2 linked regions of the Rosistilla ulvae genome follow. The protein of the gene in region 2 interacts with the protein of the main gene of each other region in a pairwise test. Links are inferred from orthologs where the notes say so. Each region holds a gene or a part of one and is shown on either strand. Other genes may lie near its edges.

Region 1 (6,774 bases), 1.7 Mb from region 2 along the record:
TTGGCGCCGTCGCTTTTTTTGTAACGCCAGAACTAGCTGGTCGGTTGCTTGCGAAGATCCAACCACTCGGTGTGGTAGACGCCGTCTTTGTCGGTTCGCTTGTAGGTGTGAGCACCGAAGTAATCGCGTTGAGCTTGCAGCAGGTTCGCTGGCAAGCGATCGCGACGGTAGCTGTCGTAGTATGCCAACGCGGTGCTGAACGCGGGAACCGGAACGCCCAACTGGGTTGCTGCCATAACGACGGCACGGAAATGAGGCTGAGCGGTTGCCATCGCATCCTTGAAATAAGGATACAGCATCAGGTTTTCCAGGTTCGGTTGATCATCGAACGCTTCCTTGATGCGATCGAGGAACTGGGCGCGGATGATGCAACCGCCACGCCACAGCAGGGCGCATTGGCCGTAATCGAGATCCCAGTCGTGCTCTTGCGATGCAGCTTGCAGTTGGACGAAGCCTTGTGCGTAGCTGACGATCTTCGACGCGTACAGACCTTGGCGAACCATCTCGATGAAGGTCGCTCGGTCGCCCGCCAATTCGGCAACCGCTGCGGCCAGCTTCGGGTTATCGCCTTCAGCCGGTCCGGGAAGGATGCTGCTAGCGCGAACGCGAGCTTCCTTTTGAGCCGAGATGCCGCGAGCGAATACAGCCGAGGTGACCAGGGTGCTTGGCACGCCCAGATCCAACGCCAATTGGCTCATCCATTTGCCGGTGCCCTTGGCGCCAGCGACGTCCAAGATGCGATCGACCAAGTGGTCGTTGGTGTCGCCATCTTTGACGCTGAAGATGTCGCGAGTGATCTCGATCAAGTAGCTTTGCAGTTCGCCCTTGTTCCATTCGTCGAAGACGTCGTAAAGCTCGTCGTTGGTCAGGCCGCCGACGTCTTTCAGCAATTGATACGCTTCGCAGATCAACTGCATGTCGCCGTATTCGATGCCGTTGTGAACCATCTTCACGTAGTGGCCGGCACCGCGTGGGCCAACCCAATCGCAGCAAGGGATATCGTTGTTGGGTCCAACCTTCGCCGAGATCGCTTGGAACATCTCCTTGACCATCGGCCAAGCATCTTTCGATCCGCCTGGCATCAGGCTTGGCCCCTTCAGAGCGCCTTCTTCACCACCGGAAACACCGGTGCCGATGAAGTGGAAGCCCTTGGCCTCGACTTCTTTTGTGCGGCGTTCGGTATCGGCGTAGTGAGTGTTTCCACCGTCGATGATGATGTCGCCTGGTTCCAGGAACGGCGTCAATTGTTCGATGATCGCGTCGACAGCGGGGCCCGCTTTGACCAACATCATCAACTTGCGCGGACGGGCACACGACTTCACAAATTCTTCGATCGAGTGGCAACCGACGAAGTTCTTGCCAGCGGCGCGGCCTTCGATCAGGGCATCGACCTTGTCGGTCGTGCGGTTGTAGACGGCAACCTTGTAACCGCGGCTCTCTACATTCAGGGCCAGGTTTTCACCCATTACAGCTAGGCCGATCAGCCCGAAATCGCAATCACCACTCATTTTTTGTGCATCCCAATGGATTATTTATTGAAGCAGCCCGAGGCCCCCCAGCAGGCACTCAAACATATTAATACGCTTGCTATACGCGAGCGAATGATAGCCGACGACCCGATTTTCATCAATATGCCAGCGATCCAGGGCCGCCATGGCCTACGATGCCTGGAATAACCGATCCCGCGTCGCGACGGTGAGGTCTGGGAAATCGCTGAACACCCCGTCGGCATCCGCTTCGAACAACGCGAGCTCGATCAACCGATCGAAGCTGTCGACGTATACGGGCAGCGAGTCGGCTCGCAATGTCCACGGATGGACCTTCAAGCTACATCGATGTGCCAGTTCCACAAGCGGCGTGCACAGATAGCCTTGGCGATTCGCGTGGGGAACGACAACAACATTCATCGAAGGCCCGATCGCATCGGCATATTGAGCGATCGTTTGCAGATCGGACTCCGCCGCGGCCAGATCGTATTCCGCCGAGGTTCGCCCCCAGTCCTCGTCTTCCAGCAACTGCACCAACCGCATTTGACAGCCGAGTTCGTCGCGGAGTCGCCGATTTTCCGCCGCATCAAAACATTGGACGTAGACATTGTCCGATCGACTGCTGTAGCCGTATTGGTTCAGCACCGCCAACGTGATCCGGCAGATGTCTTTGCCCTGCTGGCGATGCCAAGCCGGCCGTTTGATCTCCGTATAGATCCCTACGTCGCGACCGGTGCTGTCGTTGAGCCCCTGGATCAGCTCCAGCTCTTCGGCCAGCGTTGCGATCCGAAACTGCGACAGTCCCATCGGGAACCGAGTCGGAAAGACAGCCTGTCCGGTCGCCGGATCAAATCGCTCACAAACCGACAGCGACTTCAATTCGTCCAGCGTCAGATCGATCGCATAATATCGGCCATCGTCGCGAGCACGGTCGGGAAACCGCTGCCGCACGTCGGTGACGGTATCCAGGTGGACGTCGTGCAAAACCAGCGGCACGTCGTCTTTGCTGAGCACCACGTCTTGTTCCAAGAAGTCGCTACCGACAGCGTAGGCGAACGCCTTGGCCGGCAGCGTGTGCTCGGGAAGATACCCCGATGCGCCACGGTGGGCGATCACAATCTTCGCGTGTTCGGTCGACGATTCGTTACTCATCGTGAGAGCGCCCTTGCCAGTAGGGAAAACTACAACGCAGCTTCGGCCAGTGCGCGAACGCGGCGAACCATCGATCGCAAGCCGTTGCTGCGAGATCGAGTCAGATGTCCCTGCAGATCCAATTCGGTGAACAGGCCATCGATGTCGATCGCCAGGATCTCCTTGGCCGGCTTGCCGCTCAACAACGCCACGATGATCGCGATCAGACCGCGGGTGATCACCGCGTCGCTATCGGCTTCGAAGTCGAGGATCGGGGAATCGTCAGCCGATTCGCCCTCGCGTTGACTGGCGACTAACCAAACGTTGCTGACGCAACCTTGCACTCGATTCGCTTCGACCCGATGTTCGGCCGACATCTGCGGCAGCCCATCGGCGAACTCGATGATGTATTCGAGCCGCTCGTCATAGTCGTTGATCTCTTGAAATTCTTCCCGCAGTTCGTCGGGTGTAATCGTTTGCATCGGGTTCAATCTCCATGCTTCTCGCGCAGTCGGGCTGACGTTCGCAACATCAGCTGAGCGCGTTCAAATTCATTTAGCCATTCTTGGATCACCGCCGCCTGAACCGGATCGCCAGCGGTAACGATCCCCGATCCACACGCCGCACCAGCCAATTGGTCGGCCATCTGACGGTATCTCGCCAGCGTGCGGTCGCCGTAATGACCGACAAAAAAGTCCTCTTCGCTGAAGATCGCGATCTGCGGGACGCGAGCTGCTCCGCAGATCGACATGATTCCTTTCAGTTCTTCGCTGGCATCGCGATCGATATAGCGAACGGTGATCTTATCGCTGGACTGTTCGATCCGCCGCAGGATCGGGCACTGTTGCACGCAATCGCCGCACCAAGCCCCTGCGAAACAGAGGACTCGCATCTCGCGAACGAACCCGGCGATCAACGCGGTTTGCGCGTCGGACAACTCGCAAGCATCATAGACCGCCGCCCACTTCCGTCGATCGAGGTCCGAACCGTGTTTGGCGAGAAAGTCGTCGTAGGTAAGACCTTCGTGGAAGTAGCTTGCGGGGATCATCTTTGATTTTAGTTTCCATAGGGCATGCTGGGCAGTCGCCAGCGCGACCATTTCAGTCCAATGTTGCGAGTCTGCGCGACACTGACAACCTGTGTGATGCGAAATGACTCGCTGCGGTCGCCGGGACGAATAATCGTCAACGCGACCGCAGAGCGGATTGTCCCCCTCGAACCTCAAGAAATCAGAACCCGCCCTGTCACGACGCCTTTAAGGGGATAGCATCGGGTTCTATAATCCCTCCCAGCGTGCGGTCGTCCTGTTTCCTGTAAGGCCTCCATCTAATGAAAATCCACGAATATCAAGCGAAAGAACTGTTTCGAGCCGCTGGCGTCCCCGTGCTGCAAGGCATGGTCGCCCGCAATGCGGACGAAGCCAAAGACGCATACAACAAGCTGGGCGGCGCGATTGCGGTTGTCAAAGCTCAGATCCATGCCGGCGGTCGCGGCAAGGGTACGGTGACTGAAAAGCCGGAACAACACGGCGTCGAACTGGTCAAATCGGCCGACGACGCGGCTCGCGTTGCCGAGAACCTGTTGGGCAACCACCTGGTCACGATCCAAACCGGTCCCGAAGGCCAACGCGTCAATCAAGTCTTCGTCGAATCGGGTTGCAACATCGCTCGCGAATTGTACCTCGGCATCGTCCTGGACCGCGCCGCCTCGCTGCCCGTTTTGATGGTCAGTACCGAAGGTGGTATGGAGATCGAAAAGGTCGCCGAAGAGACGCCCGAAAAGATTTTGAAGGAACACTTTGATCCGCACGTTGGATTGGAGAGCTACCAGGTCCGCAAGTTGTGCAAGGCGATGGACATCAGCGGTAAAGCCGCCCGTTCGGCCGACCTGTTCATGAAAAAGATCTGCCAGTTGTACGTCGATCTCGATTGTGCCCTGCTGGAAGTCAACCCGTTGGTGATCACCGGCGACGACGAGATGATCGCTTTGGATGCGAAGGTCACCTTCGACGACAACGCGATGTTCCGCCACAAAGACATCGCCGAGCTGCGCGACGATGCCGAAGAGGAACCAAGCGAATTGCGAGCTGCCGCGTCCGGGCTGAGCTTTGTCAAGTTGGACGGCAACATCGCTTGCTTGGTCAACGGAGCTGGACTGGCGATGTCGACGATGGACATCATCAAGCATCACGGTGGCGAACCCGCAAACTTCTTGGACGTTGGTGGCGGAGCGAACAAAGACCAAGTTACCGAAGCGTTCCGAATTCTGTTGGCCGATCCGCACGTCAAAGCGGTTCTTGTGAACATCTTCGGCGGCATCGCGCGTTGCACGACGATTGCCGATGCGGTGATCGCGGCCAGCAAAGAGGTCGGATTTAACGTTCCTTTGGTCGTTCGATTGGAAGGAACCGAAGTCGAAGAAGGTCGACGGATGCTCGAAGAAAGCGATGTCGAAATCATCAATGCCGTCGGCCTGACCGATGCTGCAAAGAAGGTTGTCGAAGCGGCAGGCGTCTAAAGTTGACGACTGTTTTGTTTTGAATCGTTTACAACTCACAACAAATCGTTGACCTACACGATTTACGGAATTCGGAATAACAATGTCCATTTTGATTGACAAAAACACGCGCGTCATTTGCCAAGGCATCACTGGCGGCGCGGGAACCTTCCACACCAAAGGTTGCAAAGAATACGGCACCCAGATGGTCGGCGGTGTAACGCCGGGCAAAGCGGGCCAAGACGTCGACGGCGTACCCGTTTTCGACACGGTCGGTGAAGCTGTTGAAAAAACAGGTGCCAACGCGACGATGATCTTCGTTCCGCCGCCGTTTGCGGCCGACGCGATCCTCGAAGCGATCGACGCCGGAATCGAAGTTATCGCGGCGATCACCGAGGGCATTCCAGTCCTCGACATGGTCCGCGTCTTCAAGGCGGCCAAGGCGAGTGGTTCGGTCCTGATCGGCCCCAACTGCCCCGGCCTGATCACTCCCGGTGAGTGCAAGATCGGGATCATGCCCGGCTACATTCATCAACCAGGCAACATCGGCATCATGAGCCGCAGCGGCACGTTGACCTACGAAGCGGTTTGGCAAACGACCAACTTGGGTCTCGGCCAAAGCACCTGCGTCGGTCTGGGTGGCGATCCGATCGTCGGCACATCGTTCATCGATTTGCTGGCTCGCTTCCAAGAAGATCCGAAGACCGAAGCGATCTTGATGATGGGCGAAATCGGTGGTTCGGCGGAAGAAGAAGCCGCGGCGTTTGTCAAAGAGAACGTCACCAAACCAGTTGCCGCCTTCATCGCCGGTCGCACCGCACCTCCCGGAAAACGGATGGGTCACGCCGGTGCGATCATCACCGGTGGCAAGGGAACCGCGACCGAGAAGGTTGCCGCGTTGGAAGACGCCGGAATCGTTGTCGCTGCTTCGCCAGCCGACATGGGTGCGGCAGTTGTCGAAGCGATGAAACGCCACGGCAAATAAAGCCTTTGTTCGAACAAGCGACGCGGCAAACGTGCCGCGCTGCGTTGCTAGAACACAAAATGTAAGAACGTAGAAACGAAAAACGGGCGGATGGCAACATCCGCCCGTTTTTGTTTAGTCCTTAAGCCCAAACTGCTTTTGCATTGTCGACAAACGCCGCGATTTTTGCCGGGTCTTTCTGGCCCGGAGCACTCTCGGTTCCGCTGGCGACATCGACTGCCGCGGCGCGGCTGCGGACAATCGCATCACCGACGTTAACGGGATTCAGTCCGCCGGCCAGGATCCAGTCGTTAAGAGACGCCTGTGCAGCCCAGCGTCCGATGCCGTCCCAGTCTAGCCGTTGGCCGGAGCCACCAAATTGTGGACCGCCATCGGCATCCAACAGGATCCGGGCTCCGATCTCCGCCCACGGCAATACGATCGCGTCGATCGTCGCGGCCGTCAGTTCTGTCGTCGGCAATCGAACCGCTCGGATCACGGAAAGTCCGGCAGCGATCAGATCTCTGCCGGTTTGAAGCGTCTCATCGCCGTGCAGCTGCACCCAATCGAGCTTTACCGTTTCGGCGATCTCTCGGACCCGATCGACTGGTTCGTTGACGAACACGCCGGCGCTTTTCAACGTCGGCGTAGCCTCAACCAGCAGCGCCGCGGCTTCCGGCTGAAGATAGCGAACGC
Region 2 (7,828 bases):
CAGACTTAATTCGAGTTGCCAGCGATTGCAAGTCTTGACCGCGAAGTGCCCCTTCGACCAATTCGGGTAAACGATCGGGAGTGCAGGCGAAACAGGGGATGCCCAGAGCGGACAGTCGCCGGGCGAGGGCTTCGTCAAAACAGGGCGTGCCGCTGTCGGAGAGGGCCAACAGGCACAGAACGCGGACTCCCGATTCGACCATCTCGCCCAATCGACGGACCAATTGCGATTGGTTGCCCCCTTCGAACAGATCGGTCAGCAGGATGAACAGCGTCTCGCTCGGTTCGGTGATAAATTGTTCACAGTAGGCGACCGATTTGTTGATGTCGGTGCCGCCGCCCAATTGAACGCCAAAAAGCATGTCGACCGGATCGTCGCCGCAGGTCTCGGTTAGGTCGACGACTTCGGTGTCAAAGGCGACGACGTGTGTCTTCAGGGCGGGGAGGCTGGCGAAGATCGAACCGGTGACCGCGCCGTAGACAACCGAATCGGCCATCGAACCGCTCTGATCCATATCGACGATCACGGTCCAGTTGTTCGTCCGTTGGGCCCGCGAATAGAAATAGACCCGTTCGGGAATCAAGCGTCCCAATTGGGCGTTGTAGTTTTTCAGATTCCGCCCGATCGTCCACTTCCAATCGATGCTGTTGGCGTGCGGGATCGGAGAGTGTTCGTTCCGATTGAGCGCCCCTTGGACCGCTTGCCGGATCCGTTGTTCCAGCGTGAGTTTGATCTTGTCGGCGACCGCTCGGACGACCATCCGCGCCGTCTCTTTGGTTCGCTCGGGAATCTGACCACCAAGACTCAACAGCGTCCCGACCAGTTGCACGTTGGGCTGAACGTTTTTGAGTAGTTCCGGTTCCAGCAACAAACCCCGCATCCCTTTGCGGTCGATCGCATCCTGTTGGATCACGGCGACGACGTCTTCGGAAAAGTAGGTGCGGATGTCGCCGAGCCATTTTGCCAACCGAGGTGAGGATCCGCCCGAACCGGCTGAACGCTTGCCGCCCGATTCGGAACCTTCCTGCGTCTGGTCGTAGATCGCCGCCAAGGCTTCGTCCATCAATTGCTGATCGGCGTCGAGGGAAAGGTCGCCGCCGCCGTACTGGTTCAGCAGATCCTGCGAGCTTGCTCCGAGGATCAAACGCCAGCGGCAAAGCTGTTCGGGAGCGATTGGTTTGGGAGTCGCCATCGGGTGTGGACCTGATCGAAGTGCCTGTGAACGGAGCAAGCGCGCGAACTTGGGTACTTGTTAATCCAGATGTTGTGTGCGGGCCAAATTGCCTAAATTCGCGTTGCCGTAAGACGCAATTTTAGCGTTTGGATTTCAGCGGTGGACTGCTCACCGCGATCCGGCACGAGTAAAGGAGAGATGCTGCAGTGGCGCGGTAGGACGCGAGCACAAGAAGCATAACGCATCGGATGCTGGCATTAAACGAATTCGTTCGATTTTTGAACATTTACTGACGTTCGGAACAAACTTTGCGGAGCACCTTCGATGTCCAGTCTGCGGAATATCTTTTACTCATGGAGGAATAAATGATTCACTCAATCAATCGCGACCAAGTGAAGCGTCTTGCCGGATTGCAAGGCACGCCCCACGTCACACTCTTTTTGCCTGCATCCCCCGACAGCGCGTTGGCATCCGATGGCAACATCGGTTTGAGTCAATTGATCGAAAAGTCGCATCAACAGTTGGCCCAGTTTTGGATGTCGGCGACAGATGCCCACGATTTCTTGCGGCCGCTGTGCGATCTTCAAGAGGACCCTACTTTCCGGGAGGCGCAGAGCGGAGGTGTTGCAATTTACTTGTCGGGCGACACTTTTGAAGTTGTTCCAGGCTACGACCAACCCGACTCTCGAGCCGTCGTTGCCGGCACGTTTTGTCTCCGCCCGATGCTGTTGGCGGAGAACCAATTCGCCGACTTTTATCTGCTGACGATCAGCAAACAACAATTAGCATTTTATCGCGCCACGTTGTCCGAGATTACCCAGATCCATACTGCTGGACTCCCGGTCAATTTCGAGGCTGCGCTTCGCACGGTTGTAGGCGAACCGATGTTAGTGCACACCGGAATGGAAGCTTTGCAACGTTCGCCGGAGGCGGCTTTCGATGAACTCGAGGACCAAGTCGACCCTCTTGCCCCTGCGTTTATCGAATATATCCAACAAGTCGATGAAGCGGTGTGTGCATATCTGCACGATCGTTCCGGTTTCTTGATCCTTGCCGGATCCGAAGCGGACACAGCACTCTATCGCGAACACAGTGTCTGTTCGCAACGTGTTGGGAAGGTGATGACGGGCAATATCGATCAATATTCCCCCGAAAAGCTGCTTCGCGAAGCGTTGCCGTTGGCCGTCGATCAACTGCAACTGCAGCGTGATTCCGACGCCCGCGAGTTCCGTGAGCGGAAACGCCCAGTCACGCTTGATGCACGGGAGATATTGTGTGCCGCACAGGTGGGACGAATTGACACACTATTCTTCGATCGCGACGCGACGCTCTACGGAAGCTTCCACCGGGAGCGAAATGTGTTGCAGGAAAGTGGTCAACCACCGCAGGGGCGGCCGAGCGAGGAGTGTCGCGATTTGATCGAGTCGGCGATGGTGCAGACGATCATCCATGGCGGCCGGATCCACGCAGCACCGGCTAGCGATATGCCGGTCCGAGCGAAGATGGCGGCGACGCTGAAGTATTGATCGGCGTCGATCTTCTACCTGGCGCAAAACGCAGTGTTTCCACTGCGTAGCGCGCCGGTGGTGGAGGCAACGGCGTGCGGCAATCCCCGTCGTGAGCCTACGTCCGTTTCCGCGGACGGTTGAATTTGTCCCGCGCACTGCGCACCGCGTCGGCAAACTGGAGCACTTCTTCGGGAGTGTTATAGAAGTAGAAACTGGCCCGAGTCGAAGCCGAGATCTGCAGCAATTCGTGTAGTGGCATGGCACAGTGGTGCCCCGCGCGGACGGCGATTCCGCGTCGATCGAGCCATTGCGAGATGTCGTGCGGATGAACTCCGTCGATCGCAAAACTGACGATCCCCGCTTTGTGTTTTGGGGCGGGACCCAGGATGTGCACCCCTTCGATTTCTTGGAGTGCTTCGTGTGCGATGGTGCACAGTTGCAGCTCGTAGGCGTGAATCCGATCGAGACCGACGGCATCGACGTAATCGATCGCCGCGGCCAGGCCGATTGCTTCGGCAATCGCTGGCGTTCCGGCTTCGAACTTCTCGGGCAAACCGGCCGGTTCAAAACCGGATGTGGTCACGCGGTGGATCATCGCTCCGCCGCCGAGGAACGGAGGCATCGCGTCGAGCAGTTGTTGCTTGCCATGCAAGACGCCGATCCCTGTTGGCCCACAGACCTTGTGTCCACTGAAGGTCACGAAATCGGCGTTCCATCGATTCACATCGACCTTCGCGTGCGGGACCGCTTGGGCCGCATCGACCAGCGTCACCGCTCCGGCATCGCGGGCTTTGGCGACCAATTCGGCGACAGGATTGATCGTCCCCAACACGTTGCTGGCGGCGGTTACGGCGACCAACTTCGGTTGCAGGTCGGCCAGCCGCCTGTCGAACGATTCGATGCACAGCCGGCCGTCTTCGGTCAGCGGAGCGAATTCGACGCGGCAACCGGTCCGCTGGGCAAGCTGTTGCCAGGGGACGATGTTGGCGTGATGTTCCATCATCGTCGTTAGGATCACATCGCCCGATTTGATGTTTGCATCGCCCCAGCTGCGAGCGACGAGATTGATCGCGGCGGTTGTGCCAGGTGTGAAGATCAGTTCGCACTCGTTTACAACCGATAGGAACCGGGCGACTCGCAGCCGAGCGTCTTCGTATTGCTGCGTCGATTCTTCGCTGAGCGTATGGATGCCGCGATGGACGTTTGCATAATAGCCCTCGTAACAGGCATCCATCGCATCGATGACCGCTTGCGGCCGCTGGGTGCTGGCGGCGTTGTCGAGATAGACCAACGGCACGCCCTCGCGCAGCTGGCGCGAGAGGATAGGAAAGTCTTGGCGATAGGCCGCAGCATCGATCGCCAGCGGAGAGCGTTCTGTCGTATTCAATTTGGTTCCAATGATGGTTGTCAGTTTTCCTCGCCGAGATGTGGGCCGCCAAAGGTCGGTCCGTCGCCGAATTCATCCAGCGGCGATTGCAGCGCCAATTGCAGCACCCGCCAGGCCAACAGGCCACACTTTTGTTGGCTGACCGCGATCGAAGGACCTAACAGTTCCAACATCGCCCGGGTGTCGAAGTCGCGGATCGCGTCGGGCGTCATCGCTTCGATCGTCTCCATCAACATCGATGCAGCGGCTTGGCTGACCACACACCCGTCGCCGTCGAACCACGCCTCTTCGATCTGGCCATCGCTGGGGCTGATTCTCAGTTGCACCTGCATCGTGTCGCCGCACAACGAATTTTCTCCCTCGGCCACGTGCGTCGCCGCTTCGCAATCGCCACGGTGGTAGGGATCCTCAAAATGATCGATCAACGTCTGATCGATCGCTCCATAAGAATTCGACATGGTGGCGGCTGTAGAGGTTCGGTTAGGCGAGTGATCCGCGGGGTCAAAGGGCGGTCGGCGAGAGATCGTTCCCACCACTGTCAGTTTATTGACTGGGGCGGGCAGACGATAGGAGCCGACCGGCTGAGCCTGCTCGACGGCCTGCTTTCATTATAGGAGAGAGGCTAGGATCGGCGTCGCCCCTGCTGAAGTTCCGCCGGCAGTCGAGTGGCTCTTCCATCGGAGCGAACGCATGCGATCACCGATTCGGCGAATACCAGCAACTGGTCGTCACGGAAGATCTCGTACCGATGGCGGATCCTCGCACCGTGAGCTTCCAAGACCGTTGTCGTCAGCGTCAGCTCGTCGTCGAATTCCGCCATCTGGTGGTATTTGACGTTCATCTCGGCGACGACCAGCATCCGCCCGTCGGCTTCGAACTGTTTGTAGCTGGAGCCCAAACTGCGGAGCAATTCGACGCGGCCACGCTCGAAATAATTGAGATAGTTGGCGTGATGAACGCGTCCCTGGCCATCGGTTTCGTGATAGTTGACGCGGATCGTGAGCGTGTGTTGTTGTGACATGTTGAGCGTTTGTGATGGAGGCGGTGGGCCGGCCCAAGGGATCGCTTGGACCGGCAGTCTTATGAAAAGCGAAAAGATCAAACGCTGGGGGTGAAGTCGTCTTCGGCGGTCAGTCGAGCTGCGAAGTTGGCCAACAGTTCGGCCGCGCTGTCGAGGTCGTTCATCGAAACCGTTTCGACGGCGCTGTGCATGTAGCGGTTAGGAATCGCGACCAAGCCGGTCGCCACGCCACCGCTGCTGATCTGCAACGCGTTGGCATCGTTGGGCGTCGCTCGCCCCGCCGCAGCCATCTGATACGGGATCCGCAGTTCGTCGGCGATCTGCACCAACCGCTGCACGACTTTCGGATTCATGTTGGGGCCGCGGAAAATTACCGGTCCGCCACCAAGCTTGATGTCTCCCTGCTGGGTCTTGTCGATCGTGGGGCAATCGGTCGCGTGAGTGACGTCGACGGCGATCCCGACGTGCGGCTTGATGCTAGCGGCGGCTGTCGTGGCACCACGCAAACCGATCTCTTCTTGAACGGTCGAGACACTGTAGATGCCGCAGGTGGGAGCCATTCCAGCGGCGCGGCGGAGCGCTTCGATGACGACCCACATGCCGGTCTTATTGTCCATTCCGGGACCCGAGATCAAGCCTTCCTGCAGTTGAGTCATTTCCAGTTTGAGCGTGACCGGATCGCCGATGCGAACCAATTCCGACGCCGATTGTTGGTCCTTGGCACCGATATCGATCCACAGCTCGTTCAGATTCACAACCTTCTTCCGCTCGGCATCGTTCAGCAGATGGATCGGTTTCCGGGCGATCGATCCGGGGATCGGGCCGGTTTTCGTCCAGACGATCATCCGCTGGCCGATCAATTGTTGCGGATCCCAGCCGCCAATCGTCTGGGCGTACAGAAAACCTAACTCATCAATATACGTGACAAGCATCCCGATCTGGTCGCAGTGCCCGGCAAACATCAGTCGCGTGTCGGCGTCGGGGTTGACGATCGCCATCACGTTGCCGTGGACGTCGGTGCGCACTTCATCGGCAGCGGGCTGAATGTATTCGCGGACCAGGGCTTGGATCCGTTCTTCGTAACCCGAGGGGCTGGGGGTCTCGATGGCGGATTTCAGAAAAGCGTCGGCAGCGGGATTGAGTTGGTCGAGGCGGGACAATGGAACATCCTTTTCAATCATTGGTGCGGTTTGATGATCCCCCGATTATCGCGGCTCCTGCAGACTTGGAAAGCCGTCGATGCCCCGAACCAGCTCTTTCAGGTTCCGCGGGTTCTGGCCGAGATCCCCTTTGCCCAGCCGCGATTGGCTCTCGGCATCCAGCTGCGCCCCGCCGTCGACCGGCGAAATGCGGACCTGAATGTCATCGACGTAGCGGAACAGCGAGGTCGTGCGCGTCAGGTGCAGTTCGGTTCCGTCGGGGCCGCCACGCTGTCGTTCCACTTGCCAGTGGGGTGTCGTTTCTACAAACGACAGAACGCGGGCGGCCAGCTGGCCCACCGATTCGGCTGCCAAAACCGGCCGCAATAGCGGATCGTCCGCCGCCGGATCGAGCTGTGCGTGATTCGTCGTGAAATCGCGGCTCCAGTCGTCGACTTGCCAAAAGACCCACCCGGTGACCAGCAGGACAATCGCTCCGATCGCAATTCCCATCCTCTTCCTCATGATGTTTCGGTTCACGATCGCGTCGTTTGCTTTGCAGGGCGAGTGGCCGAGTCGCCACTGCAGCGTCCCAATCCAGTGCGACTCATAATTCCCTGTCGCGCCTGATTTGTCAATTCAGTCGAGCGTGGAGGCAAGGCAAATCACGGCTTCAATTTGAGGTATCCGCTGGCACGCGCTACCCCGGAGACTGCACCCGCTGATTGGTTTGCGTCCCTAGTGCGAAAGCCTTAGTCCTGGGAGGCATTGGAGTTACCACACTTCAAAGTCCACACAGGCCAAGGCTTCGCTGTGGCAAAGAGTAGACGCCCCCCGCTCTGAAACGCCTCCGTCGCCAAGCCGTAGAAGTCGATTTTGATGGCGGTGCTTGGACTTCCGATGGCGGCTTGTTACTTCTGCGTGAGGCCGACCAGCGGCTGGATTTGATTCGTCGAATCGACCAGGCGATCCCAGATCCTCGAGATCCCGTCTACACGGTCCATCCGCAAACTGAAAACCTCACCAGTCGCATCATCGGGATCGCCGCTGGCTACGAAGATGCCAACGATCACGACCGCCTAAGGCATGATCCGGCTGTGCCGCAGCGACTGGCCTTCCCCAATCGCACCGGCCAGCATCGTTCCCAGCGACAGCAGTCTGACCAGGGAAAGAAGGACCCTACGTGCTCACGCAAACCCGACCGATCAAAAGAGCAACTCTTCTGCTCGCTCGCCCATAGCCAATCAAAAAGACTTATTTAGCGATGGGTGGATGCAATATCCGGCCTAGCACGTGCCGGCTGGTGCCTCAAATTCTGGTTCGCCCAGTTCGCTTAGGCTGGTGCGATCGTGTGCAGCTTCGGCTCGTAGCCATCTTCGACGACTTGGCCTTCGATCGTCTTGATCACTGGCAGCGGATGGGCTTCGACCCACGCGGCCCAATCGGCTTCGATCTTCTTCTGTTGTTCCTCTTCCAGCGACGAATAGGCGACGCGGCCACGGCACTTGGGAAAACTGGAACAGGAGAGCCACAGCCCACGTTTGCTGTCGCGGATGTACAGCGGATGCTCTTCGCATTTGGGGCACGTCAATTCGCTGA

What was found. Proteins that work in one complex are often made in the same cells at the same time.
Region 1: the proteins of EC9_RS18845 (region 2) and EC9_RS13085 interact in binary tests that used the Escherichia coli proteins (3 or more experiments, as listed by UniProt). The link is inferred for Rosistilla ulvae from one-to-one orthologs.

What each region holds. Positions count from the first base shown.
Region 1 is NZ_CP036261.1:3,688,004-3,694,777, forward strand. What follows is about bases 1,385-4,318. They hold EC9_RS13085 (SufE family protein), read right to left. Parts: upstream 3,101-4,318; coding sequence 2,669-3,100; downstream 1,385-2,668. Other genes in these bases: gnd (decarboxylating NADP(+)-dependent phosphogluconate dehydrogenase), read right to left, coding at 1,385-1,508; glpQ (glycerophosphodiester phosphodiesterase), read right to left, coding at 1,659-2,639; EC9_RS13090 (thioredoxin family protein), read right to left, coding at 3,106-3,666; sucC (ADP-forming succinate--CoA ligase subunit beta), read left to right, coding at 3,948-4,318. Outside these bases: more of gnd, read right to left, coding at 33-1,384; more of sucC, read left to right, coding at 4,319-5,135; sucD (succinate--CoA ligase subunit alpha), read left to right, coding at 5,218-6,099; EC9_RS13105 (phosphoribosylanthranilate isomerase), read right to left, coding at 6,221-6,774. UniProt on the Escherichia coli protein: Participates in cysteine desulfuration mediated by SufS. Cysteine desulfuration mobilizes sulfur from L-cysteine to yield L-alanine and constitutes an essential step in sulfur metabolism for biosynthesis of a variety of sulfur-containing biomolecules.
Region 2 is NZ_CP036261.1:5,349,885-5,357,712, forward strand. The notes cover bases 1,934-4,933. They hold EC9_RS18845 (aminotransferase class V-fold PLP-dependent enzyme), read right to left. Parts: upstream 4,070-4,933; coding sequence 2,798-4,069; downstream 1,934-2,797. Other genes in these bases: EC9_RS18840 (baeRF3 domain-containing protein), read left to right, coding at 1,934-2,700; EC9_RS18850 (iron-sulfur cluster assembly scaffold protein), read right to left, coding at 4,090-4,527; EC9_RS18855 (acyl-CoA thioesterase), read right to left, coding at 4,692-4,933. Outside these bases: EC9_RS18835 (VWA domain-containing protein), read right to left, coding at 1-1,192; more of EC9_RS18840, read left to right, coding at 1,540-1,933; more of EC9_RS18855, read right to left, coding at 4,934-5,090; EC9_RS18860 (M42 family metallopeptidase), read right to left, coding at 5,168-6,250; EC9_RS18865 (DUF1499 domain-containing protein), read right to left, coding at 6,296-6,742; EC9_RS18870 (transposase), read left to right, coding at 7,069-7,491; topA (type I DNA topoisomerase), read right to left, coding at 7,563-7,828. UniProt on the Escherichia coli protein: Cysteine desulfurases mobilize the sulfur from L-cysteine to yield L-alanine, an essential step in sulfur metabolism for biosynthesis of a variety of sulfur-containing biomolecules.